DNA from 2 places in the Citrobacter portucalensis genome. Region 1 is predicted to be linked to the other one. Evidence: predicted binding sites of a transcription regulator. Region 1 holds the regulator's gene; the other holds the start of a gene.
The links. The regulator CRP, encoded in region 1, controls carbon source genes, mostly activating them, when cyclic AMP is high. The targets are predictions, from matches to a motif close to ATGTGANNNNNNTCACAT.
Positions count from the first base shown of each region.

Region 2: the regulator CRP is predicted to act here: its motif matches at 1,782-1,799, upstream of mlc (sugar metabolism global transcriptional regulator Mlc).

Region 1 is NZ_CP092466.1:402,489-405,908, reverse strand. Features, by position in the region: gene LY264_RS01875 (YheU family protein) at 1-7, shown strand, start outside; gene LY264_RS01870 (phosphoribulokinase) at 61-930, shown strand; gene LY264_RS01865 (OsmC family protein) at 1,024-1,431, opposite strand; gene crp (cAMP-activated global transcriptional regulator CRP) at 1,740-2,372, shown strand; gene LY264_RS01855 (YccS/YhfK family putative transporter) at 2,424-3,420, shown strand, end outside.
Region 2 is NZ_CP092466.1:2,694,800-2,698,219, reverse strand. Features, by position in the region: gene LY264_RS13105 (MFS transporter) at 1-752, opposite strand, end outside; gene LY264_RS13100 (LysR family transcriptional regulator) at 860-1,759, shown strand; gene mlc (sugar metabolism global transcriptional regulator Mlc) at 1,888-3,108, shown strand; gene bioD (dethiobiotin synthase) at 3,234-3,420, shown strand, end outside.

The DNA.
Region 1 (3,420 bases):
CGAGTAATCCGTAGCCGCCGGCCGACTTTACTATAATTACAACCATTTCATGGAGTTGTTATGTCTGCCAAACATCCGGTGATTGCGGTAACAGGATCCAGCGGCGCGGGGACCACCACCACCAGCCTCGCGTTTCGTAAAATTTTCGCGCAGTTAAATCTGCGCGCCGCCGAGGTGGAAGGTGACAGTTTTCATCGCTATACCCGTCCGGAAATGGACATGGCGATTCGCAAAGCGCGCGATGCCGGGCGGCATATCAGCTATTTTGGCCCCGAAGCTAATGACTTCGGCTTGCTGGAACAAACCTTCATCGAATACGGTCAGACGGGCAAAGGCCAGTCGCGAAAATATCTGCACACTTACGATGAGGCCGTACCGTGGAACCAGGTTCCGGGGACATTCACGCCCTGGCAGCCGCTGCCTGAACCGACGGATGTACTGTTCTACGAAGGGCTGCACGGCGGTGTTGTCACCCCGCAGCAAAACGTGGCCCGGCATGTCGATCTGCTGGTTGGCGTGGTACCTATCGTAAACCTGGAATGGATCCAGAAGCTGACCCGCGATACCAGCGAGCGTGGACATTCGCGTGAAGCGGTGATGGACTCGGTGGTGCGTTCAATGGACGATTACATCAATTACATCACGCCGCAGTTTTCCCGGACGCATATTAACTTCCAGCGCGTACCGACCGTCGATACCTCCAACCCCTTTGCCGCTAAGAGCATTCCATCACTGGATGAAAGCTTTGTCGTGATTCATTTTCGTAACCTGGAAGGGATCGACTTCCCGTGGTTACTGGCCATGTTGCAGGGATCATTCATTTCCCATATCAATACGTTAGTCGTACCTGGCGGCAAGATGGGTCTGGCGATGGAATTGATTATGCTGCCGCTGGTACAGCGACTGATGGAAGGTAAGAAGATAGAGTGATGTGGTCTTTTGCCGGATGGCGGCTGATGCCTTATCCGGCCTACGTGTTTATATCCTGTAGGCCTGATAAGTGAAACGCCATCAGGCATGACATCACGCAGCAGCAACCACTTCATAGGAATGGGTAATATTCACTGCCTTTTCCAGCATCAACGCCACGGAGCAGTATTTTTCCGCTGAAAGATCGACGGCGCGGGAGACTGACGCATCTTTCAGATCGTTACCCGTTACGATGAAATGCAGGTTGATGTGGGTAAACAGGCGCGGCGCTTCATCACGACGCTCTGAAGTCAGTTTCACTTCGCAGTTGGTCACATCCTGACGACCCTTTTGCAGGATCGATACCACATCAATTGCGCTACAACCGCCGGCAGCCATTAATACCATTTCCATCGGGCTCGGCGCTTTATCACCGGAGTTACCGTCCATCAAAATTTGGTGGCCAGAGGCGGACTCACCGAGGAAGGTTAACCCCTCAACCCACTTTACACGCGCTTGCATATTTCGTAACTCCAATGTTTCAATTTTCCTGACAGATTACGCGCACATAACAATTCTCGCAACGGAAGGCGACCTGCGTCATGCTGAAGCGAGACACCAGGAGACACACGGCGAAAGCTATGCTAAAACAGACGGGATGCTACAGTAATACATTGACGTACTGCATGTATGCAGAGGACATCACATTACAGGCTGCAGTATATTTTTGACAGCCCCTTTCCCAGGTAGCGGGAAGCATATTTTTGCAAACCCAGAGGCAGCGTCGTTTTCTGGCTCTGGAGACAGCTTATAACAGAGGATAACCGCGCATGGTGCTTGGCAAACCGCAAACAGACCCGACTCTCGAATGGTTCTTGTCTCATTGCCATATTCATAAGTACCCATCGAAGAGCACGCTGATTCACCAGGGTGAAAAAGCGGAAACGTTGTATTACATCGTTAAAGGCTCCGTGGCAGTGCTGATCAAAGATGAAGAAGGGAAAGAAATGATCCTTTCTTATCTGAATCAGGGCGATTTTATTGGTGAATTAGGCCTCTTCGAAGAAGGTCAGGAACGTAGCGCCTGGGTACGTGCCAAAACCGCATGTGAAGTCGCTGAAATTTCCTACAAAAAATTTCGCCAATTAATCCAGGTCAACCCGGATATTCTGATGCGCCTGTCTTCTCAGATGGCTCGTCGTCTGCAGGTCACGTCTGAAAAAGTGGGCAACCTTGCCTTCCTCGACGTAACCGGTCGTATCGCGCAGACTCTGCTGAATCTGGCGAAACAGCCTGATGCGATGACCCACCCGGACGGCATGCAGATTAAAATCACCCGTCAGGAAATCGGCCAGATCGTTGGCTGCTCCCGTGAGACCGTCGGTCGTATTCTGAAGATGCTGGAAGATCAGAACCTGATCTCCGCACACGGTAAGACCATCGTCGTCTACGGCACGCGTTAACCCCATCGAAGTGGCGCGTTACCCAGTAATGCGCCACTTTTGTTTACTCCGATGTGGCGAAGACTGATATACCACCCAGAGATCAACTACGCACTACGACAAACGCTGGTGCTATGTTTACCTGTGGCTGTTGGTCTGATCATCGGTCAGCTTCATTTGGGGCTTCTCTTTTCCCTCGTCCCTGCCTGCTGCAACATTGCCGGTCTTGATACCCCGCACAAGCGCTTTTTCAAACGCTTAGTCATTGGTGCATCGCTGTTTGCCGGGTGCAGCTTGATCATGCAGCTACTGCTTGCGCAAACTATACCGCTACCATTGATCCTCACCGGCCTGACGCTCATTCTTGGCGTAACCGCCGAGCTAAGCCCCTTGCATGCGCGATTACTGCCAGCCTCGCTTATCGCGGCGATTTTCACGCTCAGCCTGGCCGGGAATATGCCCGTCTGGGAGCCGCTGCTGATCTACGCGCTGGGCACGTTATGGTATGGCCTGTTCAACTGGTTCTGGTTCTGGATGTGGCGCGAGCAACCGCTCCGCGAATCGCTCAGCTTGCTGTACCGTGAATTAGCCGATTACTGTGAAGCCAAGTACAGCATGCTGACCCAGCATGCCGACCCAGAAAAAGCGCTGCCTCCCCTGCTGGTTCGCCAACAAAAGGCGGTGGATCTGATTACCCAGTGCTATCAGCAAATGCATATGCTGTCGGCACATCACAACAACGAATACAAACGCCTGCTGCGTGCCTTTCAGGAGGCGCTGGATTTACAGGAGCATATTTCCGTTAGCCTCCACCAGCCAGAAGAAGTGCAAAAACTGGTTGAGCGTAGCCACGCGGAGCAGGTAATTCGCTGGAACGCGCGAACCGTCGCCGAACGCCTTCGGGTACTGGCCGATGATATTTTGTATCACCGCTTGCCGACCCGTTTCTCGATGGAAAAGCAGATTGGCACGCTGGAGAAAATCGCCAGGCAGCATCCGGACAATCCGGTGGGGCAATTTTGCTACTGGCACTTCAGCCGTATTGCCCGCGTGCTACGGACCCAGCGCC
Region 2 (3,420 bases), 2.3 Mb from region 1:
ATCAGTAAAAAACCTTCCGCAAACAGCAGCGGCAAACCTTTGTCGCGCCAGTGCAAGCGGAAGTTGATAAACAACGTTTTCGGGCGCAGCGACGTAGGTCTGAAATGACGGGATTCCGGTAAGATTTTCCAGAACATCAGTGCAGAGGCAAGGGCAAAACAGCCGATCGCCGCCAGCGCGATACGCCAGTTAAAAAAGTCGGTAAACACACCGCTGATCAAGCGACCACTCATACCGCCAATCGAGTTACCGCTGATATACAAGCCCATTGAGAAGGCGACGAAACTGGGATGAATTTCTTCACTCAGATAGGTCATCCCTACCGCCGCGACGCCGCTCAGTGAAAGTCCTATCAGAGCACGCATGATTAAAATACCGTGCCAGCTGGTCATCATCGTTGAAAGCAGCGTACAACAAGAGGCGAGCAGCAGCGCGGTAACCATCACCGGCTTGCGGCCAAAAGCATCTGAAAGTGGGCCGGTAAACAGTAACCCTATCGCCAGCATCGCCGTCGAGATGGAAAGCGAGATACTGCTGCTAGCGGGAGAGACCCCAAACTCGTGCGAGAGCACTGGTAGTATGGGTTGTACGCAATAGAGGAGGGCAAAAGTCGCCAGTCCGGCGGAAAACAGCGCCAGCGTGACGCGCATAAATGGGGATGTTCCGCGTTTGATAAATCCATCCGGCGGGGTAACTATCTGTTCATCAACATCGCTTGTTGGCGCGGTATCGACAGTTGTTGTACGGCTCACTTGAAATCCTTGCTCATTCAATTACGTCTACAGGACCAGCCTTAAGAGTATGAAAATCACAATATTCTGTCTAATATATTAATAATCTCAAATAATATTTTAAAAATATGAATATCGAACTGCGTCATTTACGTTACTTTGTGGCCGTTGCCGAAGAGTTGCATTTTGGTCGGGCGGCGGCGCGGTTAAACATTTCGCAACCGCCGCTAAGTCAGCAGATCCAGATCCTTGAACAGCAGGTTGGTGCCCGGTTACTTGCCCGAACTAACCGTAGCGTGGCACTGACCTCTGCCGGAAAGCAGTTTCTGGCGGACAGTCGGCAGATCCTCGGGCTGGTTAATGAAGCCGCCGCCAGGGCTGAGCGTTTGCATCTGGGAGAAGCAGGGGAATTGCGTATCGGCTTTACGTCGTCCGCGCCGTTTATCAAAGCGGTTTCAGATACGTTATCTATGTTTCGCCAAAGCTACCCGGCAGTGCATATGCAAACCCGCGAAATGAACACGCGTGAGCAAATTGCTCCGCTCAATGAAGGAACGCTGGATTTGGGGCTTCTGCGCAATACGCAGCTTCCGGAAACGCTGGAGCGTGAAATCATTCTGCATGAACCACTGATGGCAATGATCCCACGTGCGCATCCGTTGGCCCAAAAACCCGTGGTCACGTTGGCCGAACTGGCGAATGAGCCATTTGTCTTTTTTGACCCCCATGTGGGGACAGGGTTGTATGACGATATTCTGGGCCTGATGCGTCGCTATGGACTGAAGCCGACGATTGCACAGGAGGTTGGCGAGGCGATGACTATCATTGGGCTGGTGGCCGCAGGATTAGGGGTTTCTATACTTCCTGCTTCTTTTAAACGGGTACAACTGTATGAAATGTGTTGGATCCCGATAGCGGAAGAAGATGCTGTCTCGGAAATGTGGTTAGTGTGGCCAAAGCATCATGAGCAAAGTCACGCCGCGCAACGCTTTCGCGAGCAGCTTCTGGTGGCCGTTCAGAGCGGTTAATTTAGTTTAAAAATGGGTGAAAATGTGCAGTAAATCACAAGGCTAAGTAAAAAGTTGACGGAAGCCATTGAAGTGCTTCACCATAGCCCGCAGATTATTTCGGAGCGCGAAAATAAAGGGAGTAAGTGGTGGTTGCTGATAGTCAGCCTGGGCATATCGATCAAATTAAGCAGACCAATGCGGGTGCGGTTTATCGCCTGATTGATCAGCTGGGTCCGGTATCGCGTATTGATCTCTCCCGCCTGGCACAATTGGCGCCTGCCAGTATTACCAAAATTGTCCGCGAAATGCTCGAAGCGCATTTGGTGCAAGAGCTGGAAATCAAGGAAGCGGGTAGCCGTGGTCGTCCGGCCGTTGGGCTGGTTGTCGAAACGGAGGCCTGGCACTACTTATCCATTCGTATCAGTCGTGGCGAGATTTTTCTGGCGCTACGCGATCTGAGCAGCAAGCTGGTGGTTGAAGATTGCCTTGAAATGGCGCTGGTCAGCGAAATACCGTTGCTGGATCGCGTGATAACCCAGGTCGATCAGTTTTTCATCCGCCACCAGCAAAAGCTGGAGCGCTTAACCTCCATCGCCATCACCTTACCCGGTATTATTGATACTGAAAACGGTATCGTTCATCGCATGCCATTTTACGAAGATGTCAAAGAGATGCCGTTGGGCGAAGCGCTTGAGAACCATACCGGCGTGCCGGTGTATATTCAGCACGATATTAGCGCCTGGACGATGGCCGAGGCGCTTTTTGGCGCATCGCGCGGTGCGCGCGACGTCATTCAGGTGGTGATCGATCATAACGTGGGTGCAGGGGTGATCACTGACGGGCATTTGCTGCATGCAGGCAGCAGTAGCCTGGTGGAGATTGGCCATACGCAGGTCGATCCCTACGGTAAACGCTGCTATTGCGGCAACCATGGTTGTCTGGAAACAATCGCCAGCGTCGACAGCGTGCTCGAATTGGCGCAGGTGCGCCTGAAGCAGTCAATGAGTTCTTCTCTACATGGGCAACCGTTAACGGTAGACGCGCTGTGTCTGGCGGCCATGCAGGGTGATTTATTGGCGAAAGATATCATTAGCGGCGTTGGGACCCACGTCGGTCGAATTCTTGCCATCATGGTGAATTTGTTCAACCCGCAAAAGATATTGATTGGCTCTCCGCTCAGCAAAGCGGCAGATATCTTGTTCCCTACCATTGCGGACAGCATTCGTCAGCAGGCGCTTCCGGCTTACAGTCAGCATATAGTCGTTGAAAGCACCCAGTTTACCAATCAGGGGACGATGGCGGGGGCGGCGCTCGTGAAGGACGCGATGTATAACGGTTCTTTGTTGATTCGTCTATTACAGGGTTAACATTTTTTAACTGTTGTACGAAAAATTGCGCTATCTCAAGCTGATCCTGGTCGTCATACCTTAGACTTTCTCCACTGTTTTATTTTCCTGACTTATATTTTCAAAGCATAACGGTGGAGTTAGTGATGCTGAAGCGTTTCTTTATTACAGGTACAGACACTTCTGTTGGGAAGACCGTGGTTTCCCGCGCATTACTACAAGCGTTAGCGTCAGGGGGTAAAAGCGTTGCGGGTTACAAACCTGTAGCCAAAGGCAGCAAAGAGACGCCCGAAGGTCTGCGCAACAAAGATGCACTGGTACTGCAAAGTGTGT